4 regions of the Bradyrhizobium sp. USDA 10063 genome follow, and region 3 is predicted to be linked to each of the others. Evidence: riboswitches for the same ligand, from Rfam matches in the RefSeq annotation. Region 3 holds a riboswitch; each other region holds the start of a gene.
The links. A riboswitch is a leader RNA that binds a small molecule or an ion and turns the genes downstream of it on or off. The one in region 3 is predicted to bind cobalamin.

Region 1: it holds a riboswitch for cobalamin, as region 3 does, so the genes downstream of both, ACVJGD_RS38575 (energy-coupling factor ABC transporter permease) here and ACVJGD_RS41855 (TonB-dependent receptor) in region 3, are expected to answer to the same signal.
Region 2: it holds a riboswitch for cobalamin, as region 3 does, so the genes downstream of both, ACVJGD_RS38510 (DUF1636 family protein) here and ACVJGD_RS41855 (TonB-dependent receptor) in region 3, are expected to answer to the same signal.
Region 4: it holds a riboswitch for cobalamin, as region 3 does, so the genes downstream of both, ACVJGD_RS18920 (TonB-dependent siderophore receptor) here and ACVJGD_RS41855 (TonB-dependent receptor) in region 3, are expected to answer to the same signal.

Annotation. Positions count from the first base shown of each region.
Region 1 covers NZ_JBSSGP010000002.1:7,779,276-7,783,482, forward strand. The annotation lists gene ACVJGD_RS38565 (cobyrinate a,c-diamide synthase) at 1-731, shown strand, start outside; partial or broken gene ACVJGD_RS38570 (Fe2+-dependent dioxygenase) at 749-1,184, shown strand; cobalamin riboswitch at 1,271-1,486, shown strand; gene ACVJGD_RS38575 (energy-coupling factor ABC transporter permease) at 1,524-2,201, shown strand; gene cobF (precorrin-6A synthase (deacetylating)) at 2,244-2,993, shown strand; partial or broken gene ACVJGD_RS38585 (nicotinate-nucleotide--dimethylbenzimidazole phosphoribosyltransferase) at 2,995-3,265, shown strand; one part of gene ACVJGD_RS38590 (IS630 family transposase) at 3,318-3,712, shown strand; one part of gene ACVJGD_RS38590 (IS630 family transposase) at 3,711-4,207, shown strand, end outside.
Region 2 covers NZ_JBSSGP010000002.1:7,765,302-7,769,508, forward strand. The annotation lists gene bluB (5,6-dimethylbenzimidazole synthase) at 80-712, opposite strand; gene ACVJGD_RS38495 (adenosylcobinamide-GDP ribazoletransferase) at 712-1,011, opposite strand; partial or broken gene ACVJGD_RS38500 (nucleotide-binding protein) at 1,015-1,414, opposite strand; partial or broken gene cobO (cob(I)yrinic acid a,c-diamide adenosyltransferase) at 1,454-2,095, opposite strand; cobalamin riboswitch at 2,135-2,352, shown strand; gene ACVJGD_RS38510 (DUF1636 family protein) at 2,442-2,810, shown strand; gene cobW (cobalamin biosynthesis protein CobW) at 2,807-3,841, shown strand; gene cobN (cobaltochelatase subunit CobN) at 3,841-4,207, shown strand, end outside.
Region 3 covers NZ_JBSSGP010000002.1:8,514,396-8,518,602, reverse strand. The annotation lists gene ACVJGD_RS41860 (hypothetical protein) at 518-943, shown strand; cobalamin riboswitch at 1,379-1,578, shown strand; gene ACVJGD_RS41855 (TonB-dependent receptor) at 1,817-3,976, shown strand; gene ACVJGD_RS41850 (PepSY domain-containing protein) at 3,979-4,207, shown strand, end outside.
Region 4 covers NZ_JBSSGP010000002.1:3,523,937-3,528,143, forward strand. The annotation lists gene cobT (nicotinate-nucleotide--dimethylbenzimidazole phosphoribosyltransferase) at 61-1,116, shown strand; gene cobS (adenosylcobinamide-GDP ribazoletransferase) at 1,117-1,896, shown strand; cobalamin riboswitch at 2,015-2,211, shown strand; gene ACVJGD_RS18920 (TonB-dependent siderophore receptor) at 2,523-4,207, shown strand, end outside.

The DNA of each region.
Region 1 (4,207 bases), 740 kb from region 3:
AGGTGGAAGAGCAGGCCGAGGTCGACGGCCTGGTTGCCGAAGCCGCGCGCTTCGTCACGGATCATGTCGATCTGGATAGCGTGCTGGAATCGGCAATATGCACCTGGACCGCGCCGAGCGCCGCACACGACTTAAACGTCACGCCGCCCGGCCAACGCATCGCGCTGGCGCGCGACGCTGCATTCTCGTTCGTCTATCCGCACATGGTGGAGGCTTGGCGCGCGGCCGGAGCCGAGATCACGATCTTCTCGCCGCTTGCCGATGAGGGCCCTGATGATAGTGCCGACATCTGCTGGCTGCCTGGCGGCTATCCTGAGTTACATGCCGGCCGGCTAGCGGCCAACATACGGTTTCGCGGAAGGCTGCGCGCCTTCGCCGAGACGCGACCCGTGCACGGCGAATGCGGGGGCTATATGGTGATGGGCAACGCCCTGACCGACGGTGATGGCGTTCGCCATGAGATGGTTGGTTTGCTCGGTCTTGAGACGAGTTTTGCCGAGCGTCGCATGCATCTGGGCTACCGGTTTGCGGAGCTCGCTGCTTCGATGCCGGGGCACAAACCCGGCGCACGTCTTCGAGGCCACGAGTTTCACTATTCCACGATCATCGCGCAACCAGATAAAGCTCTCGCTGTCGTGCGCGATGCGACCGGCGCCGTGGTTGCCGAAACCGGTTCGCGGCGTGGTCACGCCACAGGCACGTTCTTCCACCTAATTGCGGAGGAGAGGTGACCGTTTCGTCTCCTTTGTCTCGGTACGCGGCCGCCGATGGCCAACTTTTCGGCCTGCATGTCGACAATCCGGTGAGGGAAGGCCAGCTGACGGGCGTGCCGATCCGGACCGACCTGTCGGTTACGCTGTTCCTTTCGGAGCGGGAGGATTATGACGGCGGCGAGCTCGTCATCGAGGACCTCTATGGCTCCCATGAACTGAAGCTGCCGGCCGGCGATCTCGTACTTTATCCTGCTTCAAGTCTGCATCCGGTCACGGACGTGACACGGGGCACGCGTGTTGCGTCTTTCTTGTTGCAGAGCATGGTACGGGATGCGGGGGGCCGCAGCCTGATCTTCGATCTCGACACCGCCATCCAGGCGTTGGTTCAGCGGCTTGGGCGAGACGATCCTGAAACGGGTCGAATTGACCGGCATCTATCCCAACCTGATCCGTTACTGGGCCGAAGCATGAATGCCTCTCTCATCCGCTCGAGGGGGTCACCGTGATGATGCCGTCGTGGATCCGACTTCGCCCCTTGACGCCTGCTCCGCGAAAGGGGCACACAGGGAAGGCATGGTACTCAACGCGGCGCAACGCGCCGGAGCATAATCGGGAATGGCATAGGGGCCGAGTTGCGGTGCCCGAAGCCCCGGCCGGTCCCGCGACTTAAAGCGGTGCAGGGATCCGATCCGCTATTGGGCAATCATGCCGGGGAAGACCGCACTCCCTGTCGAACCGAGAGCCAGGAGACCGGCCCTGCAAGTTTTGACGCCATGGCCGTCGCGTGTGACGGCAGGAAGGACGTGGACCATGCACATTGAACCGGGGATTGTGACGGGAGCCAAGCTCGTGCTGAGCTACGCTACGGGCGCCGCCGCGGCCAGCTGTACCCTGAAGCTCGCGGTCGATACCGTGCGCGAGCAGGGTGTCGCTTCTTTTGTCGTGCGCACGATTGCAACGACGGCGCTGGTATTTTCGTTCTTCGAGCTGTTCCCGCATTTTCGGGTCGGTGTCTCGGAGGTGCATTTCATCCTCGGCTCGACCTTGTTCCTCTTGTTCGGTACGGCACCGGCTGCACTCGGGCTCGCGCTCGGTCTTCTGCTGCAGGGCCTGTTCTTCGTGCCGACCGACCTGCCGCAATACGGCATGAACCTCACCACGCTGCTGGTGCCATTGTTTGCGGTCCACGCGCTCGCTCAGCGGATCATTCCTCGAAATACGGCCTATGTTGACCTACAATATAGCCAGGCGCTGGCGCTCTCGACGGCGTATCAGTCCGGCATTGTGGCATGGGTCGCGTTCTGGGCGCTCTATGGTGCGGGCTTTGGCGCGTCCAACCTCGCCGACATCGCGACTTTTGCCGCTTCCTACACGTTTGTCATCGTGATCGAGCCATTAGCCGATCTGGCCGCGCTTGCTCTGGCAAAGTCGCTGCGAGGCGTCACAGTCGAGGGCTTCGTCACCCAGCGTCTCCACAACGCCCGCTGACGACCTAGAAAGGCGGACCCGACGGCGGCCTTCGTATCAGTGATGCTGACGCTCTCCCTGATAGGTATCGGTTGCGGCGATCCCGAACAGCTCACGCTCGCCGCGATCCGTGCCCTCAATGCAGTCGATCTCATCCTGATCCCTCGCAAGGGAGCTGTTAAGTCCGACCTCGCCGAGTTGCGGCGGACGATTTGCGCAGAGGTACTCACCAACGATCGGACGCGCATCGCGGAATTCGACCTGCCCGTGCGGGACGCCTGCGTGGCAGATTACCGGAAAGCCGTGGACGAATGGCACGACGCCGTCGCTGCAACCTGGTCGCGAGAAATAGCGAGCCACCTTGGAAACACGGGGCGCGTTGCGCTGCTGATCTGGGGGGATCCTTCGCTCTATGACTCGTCCTTGCGGATCGCGCGCAGGCTCAATCCGTTGCCGACCATCGACGTGGTTCCGGGCATCACATCTATCCAGGCGCTGTGCGCGGCGCATGCGCTGCCGCTGAACGATGTCGGCGAACCCTTCTTAGTTACCACCGGGCGGCGGTTGCGTGAGGGCGGCTGGCCTGATAGCGCCGACACTGTTGTCGTGTTACTGGATGGCGGCGCGGCGTTCCAGTCCTTGAAGCCCAAAGGAATCCACATCTGGTGGGGTGCCTATCTCGGGATGACCAATCAGATCACCATGTCGGGTGAGCTTTCCGACGTGGGGCCTCGCATCGTCGCCGCACGGCAACAGGCGCGCGAGCGACATGGCTGGATCATGGACAGCTGTATCCTGAAACGCAGATCCTGACGTGGCCGTCCATTGCGCCGCCGCACTCGCGCGTCGGGCTCAACTTACCAAGCCGACCGGGGGCACTTGGCCGGCTCGAGCAAATCGCGATTGAGCTTGCCGGTCTGCAACAGTTGAGGCAACCTCGTGCAGCCCGCGTGCCGATCACCATATTCGCTAGCGATCACGGCATTGTTGCTCAGGGGGGCGCGTATCCTCAGGAGGTGACGATCGCCATGATGTCGAATTTCGCCTCGGGCGGAGCCGCGATATCGGTGCTGGCGCGCGAACTATAGCGGTTTTCGCCCGATTTGAATCTGGGGGATTCCCAAACGGTTAGCGATGATGGAGACTGTGTGCATTGATTCTCCTTGCCGGCGGGGGCGGGCGGTGCCGAAGGCCTATTCTTGTGACCTGCGGGAACGCGTTATCGAGGCCGTGGCTGCGGGCGCGTCGCGGCGCGAGGCGGCCGAACGCTTCGAGGTGAGTGTAGCATCGGCGGTCAAGTGGGTGCAGCGCTGGCGGGACGATAACAGCGCCGCTGCGAAGCCGCGCGGCGGAAGCGTTTCGCCGCTCGAAGAGTTCGCAACCGAGATTTTGGCTGTGGTTGCTGAGCATCCAGACCTGACCCTGGTGGAGACGCTTGCAGAGCTGCGCAAGCGGAGAATTCGAACCAGCCGCAGCGCGCTCTGGCGCTTTCTCGACCGTCACAACATCACCTTTAAAAAAAAGCCTGCAGGCTACTGAACGGCAGCGAGAGGACGTTGCGCGAGCTCGCCGACGTTGGATACGAGAGCAAGGTTTTCTTGATCCCGCCCGGCTCGTTTTTATCGACGAGACTGCGGTCAGCACAAATCTGGCGCGGCTCCGGGGGCGTGCGCCAAGGGGTGTCAGGGTGATCGGCGCCGTTCCGCTGGGGTCATGGGAGACCATCACTTTCGTGGCGGCCTTGCGCCACAATAAAATGACTGCCCCGATGGTGATCGAGGGAGCTATGACCGGAGAAATGTTCCTCGCCTATGTTGAGCAGTGCTTGGTTCCAACCCTTCGGCGCAACGACATCGTCGTGATGGACAACTGCCGAGTTCACATGGCGCCTGCCGTTAGGCACGCGATTGAGAAGGCAAAGGCGAGCGTGCGGTATCTCCCGAAATACTCGCCTGATCTTAATCCGATCGAGCTGCCCTACAGCAAATTTAAGGCATACTTGCGTAAGGTCGCGGCACGAACAGTTC
Region 2 (4,207 bases), 750 kb from region 3:
GGATCAATTTTCACCGGCAGGGGGTCGCAAAGAGGCGGCCCCTTTCGATTCCAATTGCTCGTTGAAATGTTCGACAGCCTTAACGTCGAGTCGTGAATTCGGTCGACCTTCGTCGATATTCCCACGTGGCCCGTTCAGGCTCAGGTCGGTCAAAGTCCGCCTGGGGGTAGCCGACGCAAAGATAGGCGATCAACTTCCAGGACGCCGGCACGTCGAGAATCTCGCAGATGCGGACCGGATTGAGTATCGACACCCAGCCAATCCCGATGCCTTCTGCACGCGCGGCCAACCATGCCGAGCAAATGGCCGCGACGACGGAATAGTCGATGGTCTCCGGCATCGTCGCACGACCCAGCCCGTGCCCGGTTTCGCATGCTTTTTCCGAGAATACCGCCAGATGCCCAGGCGCCTCTTCGAGGCCGGCGAGCTTCAGCGTCGTGTAGCGCGCCGCCCGCTCACCGGAATAGGCGCTTAACGCGCAGGCATTGCAGGTCTTAAAGTCCTCAATGATCGCGCGCCGTCGCGCTTCACTATCAACGATTACGAAGCGCCAGGGCTGACTCAGGCCGACCGAGGGGGATGGGCAGGCGATCTCAATGAGCCGCTCCATGGCGCCGCTCGGCAGCGGATCGGGGCGAAAGCGCCGCACGTCGCGGCGCCACACGAACAGTTCGCGCAATTGTCGGCGAAAAGCTTCATCGAATGAGATCATCAAAGTCGAAGTTCCGCATGGAGGAGGGCGGTCGCCATCAACAAGATCGCGATCTCGCCAATCTGTTCGAACGCGCCCAATATATCACCTGTCTGTCCTCCGACCTGCCTCGTTGCAAGCCACGCCAGTATCAGCCCCGCCAGTGAGAGCAGAATCGCTCCGATCACCGCCTTGCTCGACCCGAAACCGCACACGAGACAAAGAGCCCCGAGACGAAATGCAATTGCCGCGCTTCGCCCCGGCGGCTGTCCGGCTCCGGCCGAAAGTCCATCCGACCGCGCCGGCGGAATCAGCCACATGAATGCGGGCAAGCCGGCGCCCTCGACCAGAACAAGATCGGCGCGACGCTTCAGGCGTCCGAAACTTTCGAGGACCGGGCTCCATCAGCGATGGCTTCATCGCAGCGTATGCACGGGCGCCCAGCGTCGCCAGGCGGCGTTCCTGCACGATGATCTGGGCACCCAATTCCGTCTCCGGCTTAAGCGGGACGGGATTCATGTTGGTATGGGGCTCGACGCCTGCGACTTGCGCCTGCAATGCCTACGCGCGTCCGATCTCGCCGCCGTCGGCGGTCACGGCCGCATTGTTCGATATGTTCTGCGGCTTGAACGGAAGTACGCGATAGCCGCGGCGGATCGCTGCACGCGCAAGGCCAGCGACGATGAGCGAATTGCCCACGTCGGAGCCTGCCCCCTGGATCATCAATGCGCGCGCCACCGAATCGGATTCCCGGTAGCTTCGTCAGAGCTCGACGCCGGGCTGCGCCTTGGATCGGAAGGGATGCTTCACCAGCGTCACCTCCGTGACGAGGTCGGCGGCGTCGATCAATTCTTTCTTCGCGTTACGTCCGGTGAGGACGACGTGCGTCATCGGTGGCTTTGAATTCTTCACGAACTCGACGACCTCGCCGATCTCCAGATAGTCGTAACGAAGCGCAATGTTAATCTCCTCGAGAACGATCATGCGCAATGCTTGATCGGCGATCAGCTGCATGGGCTTTCCCATGCGGCACGGACGGCGGCGATGTCGCGGGCGCGGTCCTGTGTTTCCCAGGTAAAGCCTTCACCCATCGCATGGAACTGGCACAGATCGCCAAAACGTCCGGTCAGCAGGCGGCGCTCGCCGGTGTCCCACGCACGCTTGATGAATTGTACGACGGCGCAGGGGAAGCCATGCGCTACGCACCGCATGATCATGCCGAAGGCCGAAGAAGATTTTTCTTGCCCCTGGTGTGGACGATGATGAGTCCCTTTCGCGGCTCTTAGTCGCCCTCATCCGGTCGCGCGCGACTTTTTTCTTGGCCATTTTGGTCGTATGGCGGTTGTCCAGCGAGGCTTCCGAGATCACGGTCTCCTCCTCAGCGGTATCAGTCTCGGAAGTCATCTGGACGTTCCTTTGGCTTGACAAGTTGCACGCTTGGGCAAATGGTGGAGCGGCGTTGGTTCCTGTCCTACGACAGGCGAAGAGGGAATGCGATAGGGCTCTAGCCACGAAGCCTGAGCCTGAAACGCAGCCGCCCCCGCGACCGTGACCGGAGAGATCTTCAAGAGCCACTGACCTGTTAAGGGGTTGGGAAGGTGGAGATCGAAGGGAAAACCTGCTCCGCAAGCCGGGAGACCTGCCAGCGCAGAGATTTGAGACCGGCGGACGGGGTGCTCCGCGACGGCAGCGAACCCCTATGTCCACGGTTCGTGCGCCTCATCGCCTCCGCCAAACGTCGAGGAGGGCGATGACCGTCACGCTTCACGTCTACATTACCTGCCGTGCCGGCCAATCGGCAATGGAAGGCGAAGCCACGCCAGGCGCGCATCGGCACAGCGCGATCCTTCAGGCTGGCGTGCCGGAAGGCGTCAATGTTGTTCCAGTCGAGTGCCTGTCGGCTTGCAGCCAGGGGTGCTCGGTTGCACTCAGCGCGCCGGGACGCTGGTCCTACGTCTATGGACCCCTGTCGGAGGCAAACGCGCCTGTTGCCGGAGCTGCGGCCTATGCGGCGGCGCCCGACGGCATCGTGCCATGGCGCAGCCGGCCAGAGATCTTCCGCAAGCAATCGCTTGCCCGCATTCCACCCATCGCTGTCCTGTCGGAGGCCGCAGAATGAACACGCTCGCCAAGGTCCCGGTCACCGTCGTCACGGGCTTTCTCGGTTCGGGCAAGCCGACCCTGATCCAGCACCTGATTGCCAACGCGAACGGCAAGAAGCTTGCGGTGCTCGTCAACGAGTTCGGCAGCGAGGGCGTGGACGGGGAGATTCTGAAATCCTGCGCGGACGCCGACTGTCCCGCCGAGAACATCGTCGAGCTCGCCAATGGTTGCATCTGCTGCACGGTCGCCGACGACTTCATTCCCGCCATCGAGCAGCTGCTCTCGCGCAGGGTAAAGCCCGACCATATTCTGATCGAGACGTCGGGCCTCGCCCTTCCGAAGCCGTTGCTCAAGGCCTTCGATTGGCCGGAGATCCGTTCAAGGATCACGGTCGACGGCGTGATTGCACTGGCCGACGCCGAGGCGGTGGCGGCCGGCCGTTTTGCGCCGGATCTCGCCGCGGTGGAGGCACAGCGCGCGGCCGATGAAAACCTCGATCACGAGACGCCGCTGTCGGAAGTGTTCGAGGATCAGATCGCGTGCGCGGATATCGTGCTGCTCACTAAGGCGGACCTTGCTGGCGCGGACGGAGTTGAAGCGGCCAAGGCGGCGATCCTCGCCGAAATGCCGCGTCGCGTGCCGATGCTGCCGGTCGTCGACGGTGCAGTCGATGCGCGCGTAATCCTTGGTCTCGAAGCAGCTGCAGAAGACGATCTCGCCGCGCGACCTTCTCATCATGACGGCGAAGAAGAACACGAGCACAACGACTTCGCCTCGGTTGTCGTCGATCTCCCGGAAGTTGCTGACGTCGTTGCCTTGGTCGCATCGATCCGGCGGCTTGCGCGTGAACAGAACGTCCTGCGCGCGAAGGGATACATCGCGGTCGCGGGCAAGCCAATGCGATTGCTCCTGCAATCAGTCGGGGAGCGGGTGCAACATCAGTTCGATATACCCTGGGGCACGCGGCCGAGGCAGTCGAAGCTGGTTGTGATCGGTGAACACAACAATATCGATGAGCCTGCCATCAGGGCGGGACTTGGTGTCTGATGCACGTCGTCTTTCGCGAGAGCCGCGGTCTTGAGGAGACCGCGACGCCTAAGGATCTCGGCCAGGATCCGGCCGACCTTGTTGTGCTCTCGTACTCCGATAGCGATCTCGCCGCTTTCGCTTCCGGCTGGCGCCGCGGCCGCGGCGGCCTGCCGTCGCTGAGGCTCGCAAATCTCGCAGAGCTGCGTCATCCGCTTTCGGTCGACACCTATATCGAGCGGACGGCGTCGCATGCGCGCGGCATCTTGGTGCGCTTGATCGGTGGCGAATCCTACTGGTCATATGGGCTGGCTGCCCTGCATCAACTGGCGAAGGAGCGCGACATCGCGCTTGCGGTGCTTCCGGCCGACTGTCGTGATGACCCGC
Region 3 (4,207 bases):
GACAGGGGCGGCACGGGCGTTACATTGTGCGGCCACCGACCGGCGTGTCCCGCTCTCGAGATTCCGTCTCCGCTATCCGAACCCACTGTGCCTCGTCGTTCCGTCGGCTGCCGTCTCTTTTTTGTGCTTGGGCAGACCGGTGAGATGGAAATCCAATCTTCGGAGCATCCCAAGGTAGACTTTTTAACATATGGTTCGGTAGCCAGGCATTATCATCGAGGAACATCTCCACCGATCCTTGGTTGCCTGCATCCACACCAACCTTGGAGGAGCACCCGAAGACGCTTTTGGCTGGATGCGCGCGGGCTGTTGGTTTGATCTCTGGCGCGAGCGCCGTCGAAATCAAGTTAGGGAGGGCCTTGAGCGAGCAAGCTTTGGCGATCGCCGTTTGTTAGGCGTCTTGATCGAAAGGCGCCGATAGCCTTTCTAGGGCGGCCGCCTCTTGCATGTTGGGAAGGTTCCGTTGGCCTCAGGTGGTGGCTAGGGAACTATCCCCGTAAGCTGCAGTGGATGAATCATGTCGTTTCGCTTGTCTTTCGTCGCAGCCTTGTTCCTGCAACTTTGGTTTGGCGCTGCCTTGGCTCAACCGGAGCTGGAAGCTTGCCGCTCATCCGGATTAGTTGCGCTGAAAGAGCACAATCCATCAATCAGCGATGTCGCGCTCGATATGGATAGTATGACGGTAGCAAAGGCCACCCCCAAGGTCGAAGACATTCCCATTCGAACAATCGTCATAGGCGATGCCTATCTCGAACACGGAAAAAAGACACGCGCCGAACTTTCCTCCGGCGAATTCTGCCGACAGCTAGGTCGTCAGAAGGCCGATCCCTTCATCAAGCGGCGTCTTTTGGATTTGGCCCAGGACTACGAGCGCCGCATTGCTATCGCCGCAAGGGTTAAGGAAGAACAAAAAAGAGAACGATATAGCCTCACGCTCCGATGACAAACAATTTGGAGCCGTTCTACGGATGACATGCTGGCCGTCAGCCGAGCGACACGGGGCGACTTCGATGGAAGAGTACAGGGCTTATCTGATGGGGCCTGACGGTTACATTGTTAGCCGGATTGATCTTGTTTGTGCGGACGAGGACACGGCCAAGGAGCGGGCTCAGCAACTCGCGCATGATTGCACAGCCGAACTTTGGCAGGGCGAGCGTAAGATCGCGACATATCCGCCGTTGCAGTAACTTGCGGTAGGGTGCACGGGGTGTATTATGGGATTCGGTCGAGCATCTTCTGCCGCGGGTGGCCGCCGCTATCCTTCGAGATGTCCCTTCGAATGAGCCTGTCGTCGAAGTACGCAGCCCCTCTGCCTTCAATTGGCTTATCCGCTCCGTTCAAGGCGGCAACGATAGGATTGACTTCGGCTTAGACAACCCCCTAGAACACGTGTGACGGTTCCCCTTGACGGGGATCAAAAGGGAACGCGGTGCGGGACTTCTCCCCTATGCCGCGGCTGCCCCCGCAACTGTGAGCGGCGAATCTTTCGTCATGCGCCACTGGGAGCCTCGGTCCTGGGAAGGCGACGAAGGGTTGGGACCCGCAAGCCAGGAGACCTGCCGTCAGCCGTGGTCACACGCGAAAATGTCGGTCGGGGAGTATAGACATTGTTTTCGTCCGTCGTGCCAGGCACGTTCGAGCGAGACCTCATTTGCGGTGACGTGCCACTGACGTCATACCGAGGCCGCTCGTGCTCTCTATCGTTACTATCCCAAGGCAGCGTCGTGCTGCCCAACTCGCTTTCAGATATTTCCTACCGGTTCTGCTGCTCGAGTCTTGTTCGGCAAAGGCCCAGCAGTCTGATTCGCCCCATGTCTTGCCTCCGGTAAGCGTTACCCAGCCCCAAACGCCTCCAACCAAACCCAAGCGCCTTGATCGTGAGCGTTCGACTTCGACAGCGCGGACTCAGTCGAGCCGAACCGCAGCGACGCGAAGCCCCACGCCCTCGATCGCAACATCCGATACGTCATTTCCAACGCTGAACCTGAACAAGCAGAACGCGAGTGGCAGCCGCCTCAACCTCACTCCGCTGCAGACGCCCGCCAGCGTCGAAACGATCACGTCGCAGACCATCGCAGAACGCGGCCAGCATAATGTCACGGACGCGGTCACCCAGAACGCCGTGGGTTTTAGCGCGAGCCCGGCCCCCGGCAATGGCGGCCTCTCGTTCAGCACACGCGGCTTCACTGGAAGCAATTCGGTGATGACGCTTTATGACGGCACTCGCCTCTATGTTGGTGCCGGAACCGCGACCTTTCCATTCGATACGTGGTCGGCGGATCGCATCGAGGTCATGCGCGGGCCAGCCTCCGTTCTGTACGGAGAAGGCGCGATCGGCGGGATCATCAATGTGATCCCCAAAAAACCCGTCACGACGCCCTACAACGATGCCGAGATGTCGCTCGACACCAATACGACGCGACGCATCGCGGTGGATAGCGGCGGACCGATCAATCCGACCGTATCCTATCGCGTCAATGCCGTCGGCAACATGTCGAACGGTTGGGTCGATCGCGACGAGACATCGAATCTGGCGATCTCCGCCGCGGTGCGGGTCGAGGCCGCCGAAAACCTCGCTTTCACACTCTCGAACGACTACGGCAATCGAAGCCCCTCGCGCTATTTCGGCACACCGCTGATCAACGGCGCGATCGACGGCGCGTTGCGGTTCAAGAACTACAACGTGCTCGACAGTGCGATCCGCTATCAGGATAACTGGAGCCAGTTCAAGACCGAGTGGGACGTGACGGACGGCATCAAGGTTCAGAACACACTCTACTACCTGACCAGCCGTCGGCATTGGCGTGATGTCGAGAGTTATGCCTGGAATCCTGCGACACTGTTGATCAACCGAACCAGCTACATCGAGATCTTCCACGACCAGGCTCAAGTGGGCAACCGGATGGACGCGACGTTTCGTGGCCATCTGCTGGGCTTCGGCAATGAGTTCGTTGCGGGTTTCGACATCAACCGGGTGGATTTTACCCACACCAACAATTCGCCCTATGGCGGCGCGTCTTCGGTCAGCCCCTATGCCGTCAACATGGGGTTGTTTGCGGCCACCACGACGCGAACCACGCCCGGCTACAACGCAATCGTCAATCAATACGCGTTGTTTGCCGAGGACCGGCTGTCGCTGACCGATCAGCTGTCCGTTGTTAGCGGTATCAGGTTCGATCGGCCGGATGTCGACCGCACCGATTACAGGACCCCAGCGAACAGTTTCGATATCTCGCTGTCGGGTACGAGCTGGCGAACCGGCGTGGTCTACACCCCGATCTCGAACCTTGCATTTTACGGACAGTATGCGACAGCCGTCGATCCGGTCACCAATCTTATCTCGCTGTCGGCCACGCAGAAAACCTTCCAGCTTGCCACCGGCAAGCAAAGAGAGGTTGGAGTCAAGCAGTCGTTCTGGGGCGGTCGCGGCGAGTGGACGCTCGCAGGATACCAGATCGTCAAGAACAACCTGCTGGTCCCGGATCCCAGCAATCCTGCCGGACTGGCGTTGCAAATCGGCCAGCAATCCTCGCGCGGGATCGAAGCATCGATCGGCCTGGCGCTGGATGGCGGCTGGCGCGTCGATGCCAATCTCGCGGTGCTGCGGGCCAGGTACGACAACTTCAGCCAGGTGGTAGGCGGCAAACTCGTCAGCCACGCCGGCAACGTTCCGCTGAACGCGCCGCAGCAAGTATCGAACGTCTGGTTGACCTGGGACTTCGCGGCGAACTGGTCCGTCTATGGTGGTGTGCAGATTGTGGGACAAACCTTTTCCGATAACGCCAATACGCAGCTTCGCCCCGCCTACACCGTGGTCAACGGCGGACTACGCTGGAAGCCTGACGAGCAAACCACGGTCGCGCTTCGCATCTACAATCTCTTCGACACCGTCTACGCCACGTCGTCGCCTTATGCCGGGCAGTGGCTGCTCGGCATGCCGCGCACGGCAGAAGTGTGCATCAACGTGAAGTTTTGATGATGCGCCGCGCCTTGCTCCGGAGAGGACGGCGGTGGCTTTACATCACCCATCGCTGGATCGGCATCGCGACCTGCCTGCTGTTTGCGATGTGGTTCGTCTCGGGCATCGTCATGATGTACGTAGCGTTCCCGCAGTTGACCAATCGCGAGCGCTGGGCGGCGCTGCCGCCAATCGCCTGGGACCGCGTGCTCGTGGCGCCAGATCGCGCCATGGCCATCGCCGGGGTTG
Region 4 (4,207 bases), 5.0 Mb from region 3:
TCAACCGCAGTTGACCCGCACCTTTCCTTCAGTCACTTAAGGCGCGCTCACGAGGCGCCCATGACCTTCCAAATCCCATCCGACTTGCAGATCCCCGCGATCGCTCCAATCGATCAGACGCTTGCTAAGACAATGCGCGCGCGAATCGACGGCAAAGCCAAGCCGCCGGGATCGCTGGGACGAATCGAAGACCTGGCGGTGCAGCTCGGCATGATCGCCCATCCATCCGCCGCAGCGCTACAAAAGGCCGTCCTGCTCGTATTCGCCGGCGATCACGGGCTGACGGAAGAAGGCGTTTCGCAATATCCGTCCGCCGTGACGGCCGCGATGGTGAGGACCTACCTCGCAGGTCGCGCCAGCGCCAACGCCTTTGCGGCTGCGTCAGACGTCAGCATCCGCGTCGTGGACGCCGGCGTTGCCAGCGATCTGCCTGCCCATCCCGACCTCTTCGATGTCAAGATCCGGGCCGGCACCGCGAATTCCGCGCGGGAGGCTGCCATGTCGACCGAGGAAGCGCACAAGGCGCTCGCGGCCGGCTTTGCCATAGCTTCCCGTGAAATCGAGGCAGGTGCCGACATCATCGCACTCGGCGAGATGGGAATAGGCAACACCGCGTCTTCCGCACTCCTGGTGCATCGGCTGGCGCCCGCTTCCCTGGATGACTGCATCGGAGTCGGCGCCGGCCAGGACGAATCAGGCATGGCGCGCAAGCGCGCCGCCATCCACAAGGCAGCCAATCGCAGCGACGCCACGGCGCCGTTCGAGGTGCTCAGGGAATTCGGCGGCTTCGAGATCGCGATGATGACGGGTGCAGCGCTTGGCGCAGCGGCGCATCACCGTCCGGTCGTCATCGACGGCTTCATTTCGTCTGCGGCCGCCCTTGTCGCCGTCAGGCTGGCGCCGGCGACGCGCGACTATTGCGTTTTTGCGCATCGGTCGGCCGAGAAGGGTCACGATATCGTGCTGACGGCGCTTCAGGCGCGGCCGTTGCTCGCTCTCGACATGAGACTTGGCGAGGGCACCGGCGCGTTGCTGGCGGTCCCGCTGGTGCGGGCAGCGTCCCGCCTGCTGACCGACGTCGCCGACCTCAGCGACGTGCTGGAGGGAAAGATCTAGATGAGCCTGGATCGTTTTCGCGACGCGGTCCGATTCCTGACGATCATCCCGGTCGGCGATTCGAAGGATGCGCCCGATTCCGATTGGCTGGCCCGCTCCTCGCCATTCTTCCCGCTGGTCGGCGCGATCGTCGGTCTGGTTTCGGCGGCCGCCCTTCTGTTCACATCCCTCATACTGGGACCGGTGATCGCGGCGCTCATGGCGGTGATGGCAAGCGTCCTCCTCACCTGCGGATTGCACGAGGATGGCCTGGCCGACACCGCGGACGGCTTTGGCGGCGGCTGGACGGTCGAACAGCGTCTCACCATCATGAAGGACAGCCGGATCGGAACCTATGGCACGCTCGCACTCGTTTTCGCGATCGCATTGCGCGTGGCGGCGCTCACTGAGATGCCGGCCTGGACTGGCGCGGCGGCGCTGATTGCAAGTGGAGCCGCCGGCCGCGCCGTGGCGCTGCCGGTCCTCGGCTGGATGAAATATGCCGGCAACATCTCCTCGATGAAGGTGGCTTATGCACCCTCGACGCTCCGGACAGGCGAAATCGGCTTCGCGACGATCGTGGTGCTGCTCGCGCTGACACCGCTCGCTGCGGCCTCCGGCACACATGCTCCGTTCGCCCTTCTTGCCGGCATCGCTTGCGGCATCGCACTGGCAGTTGCCGTCACGCTGTGGTCGCGACGGCTGATCGGCGGCTATACCGGCGACGTGCTCGGGGCCATCGAGCAGGTGTTCGAGGTCGGTTTTCTGCTGGGCGTTGCCGCCGTCATCCGGTCGATTTGATAGTCCACCGCAGCAGCTCGGTTTTTCGACACCGCTCTACAGACTTACCGCAGAAAGATCGGCGCGGAGATGATGTCGTCTGCTTACTCGCGTATTGTTGACAGCGGTTTCTGAAAAAACCTATTGTGATCGCGACGGTTCTCCTTCGGGAGATCAAAAGGGAATGCGGTGCGGGCTCTGTCCCAACGCCGCAGCTGCCCCCGCAACTGTAAGCGGTGAGTCTCTGGTCATGTGCCACTGGATCTCGGATCCGGGAAGGCGATCAGGAGGCGATGATCCGCAAGCCAGGAGACCTGCCGTTTGTCGTGGTCACGGGCGAAACGCGTCGGTCGGGGTGAGCCGAAGCGAAATTCTCAAGGTTAAGGGCGCTTACAGCGCCTGATCCCCTGGGGATTTGTCGCGGTGACGTGTCACGTTGCCGTGGGGGCCCGTTCGGTTCTGCCAATCAGAAAGCTGCCGTAGGTCGTTGCCGGCGTCGTGCGCGGTGATGCATGCCGCGTGCTTTTGCACGCAGGCTCGCGATCGCCGTTCATTTCGCTCGTTGGGGGTTCGTATTGAGAATTCAGTTTAGTGTTGTCGCCGGATTAAGTCGTTTAGCGTTCAAGTCTGGTGTTGCCGGCGCCGCAATGATGGTGCTGACAGCGGGCCTACCGGCTCAGGCGCAACAAGCGGGACCCGATCCTGCGCTGCCGCCGGTGGTGGTGCACCCCGGCCAGCCGAGCGCACGGCCGCCGGGTGCTGCACAGCAGGCAAGGTCACGAAACGCAGCGCATCGCGCGTCGCGAACGTCCCGCTCCAATGCCAACCCCGCCCCGGTGTCGCCGGCTTCCGATACCTCCAGCACGAATCAGGGCAGAGATGGCGTTGACGGCTACGTCGCCCGCACCACCGAGGCCGGCGCCAAGGTCGGAACGCCGATCCTGCAGTGGCCGCGCTCGGTCTCGACGGTGACCCGGCAGGAGATGACCGACCGCGACGTGCAGAGCGTGCGGGACGCCCTGCAATACACGGCCGGCGTGAGCACCTATTTCCGGGAGGGCCAGTTTACCCGCGATTATGTTTCGATCCGCGGTTTCCAAGGCCTGCAATTCCTCGATGGGCTGCGGCTCAACGTCAACAATTACGGCCTGGAACCGTACGGGCTCGAGCGCATCGATGTTCTCAAGGGACCCGCCGCGACCTTGTACGGCCAGGGCAGCCCTGGCGGTCTTTGGGACCTCGTCAGCAAGCGTCCAACCGATCAGGCCTTCGGCGAAGTCCTGCTGCGGATGGGAATACGCAATTCGCTGGAAGGCGCATTCGATGTCGGCGGCCCGGTCACGTCGGATCATTCGCTGCTCTATCGCGTGGTCGGCCTTGGCAGGATCGGCGACGGTCAAATCGACTTCACCAAAGACGAGCGCGCCTTCATCGCGCCATCCTTCACGTGGCGAATCGACGAGGATACGAGCCTTACAATACTCGCGGCCTATCAGAACGATCCCAAGCTCACGGTATTACAGCCGCTGCCCTACGCGGGCACGATCGTTCCCGGCCCGACCGGTCAGTTCATCTCCCGTAACCTGTTTCTCGGGGAGCCCAGCTACCACAACACATCGGTGCAGCAGGCCCGCATTGGCTACGAGTTCAAGCATCAGTTCAACGACGTATTCTCGTTCCAGCAGAATTTCTATTACCAGAACATCGATATCAATCTGAACGAAGTGCAGAGCAGCGCGACCCCGAACACCACGACAACGAACCGGATCGCGGCCAACCAAACCTTCCAGATCGACATGTACCAGATCGACAACCGCCTGAAGGCGGATTTCGATATGGGCCCGCTGCGCCATCATGTGCTGTTTGGCGCCGACTATTCCGCGGTCCCGAATTTCCAGGGTACAGGCACTGGCGCAGCGAGTCCGCTCAATCTCTATAATCCCATCTATGGACAGCCGTTCGCGAGCCCGATCCCGATCACCACATTCCGTTATCAGGATCAGCGGCAGGCCGGCGCCTATGTGCAGGATCGCACCGAGATCGGCCGCCTGTCGGTCCTGCTTGGCGCGCGCTATGATCAACTCCAGCAAGATCAGAAGACCCGCTCGCTCAACCTGGCAACAGGGGTGCTCTCCAACCCGCCCTGGACGCGGCAGCCCGACCATGCCCTGACGTACAACGCCGGCCTGATCTATGCTTTCGACAACGGCGTCGCGCCTTATGCAAGCTACTCGCAGACCTTCACGCCGACGGCAGGTACCGACTTTTTTGGTCGGGCCTTCATTCCGGTCACCGGTGACCAGAAGGAGGTGGGCATCAAATACATGCCTCC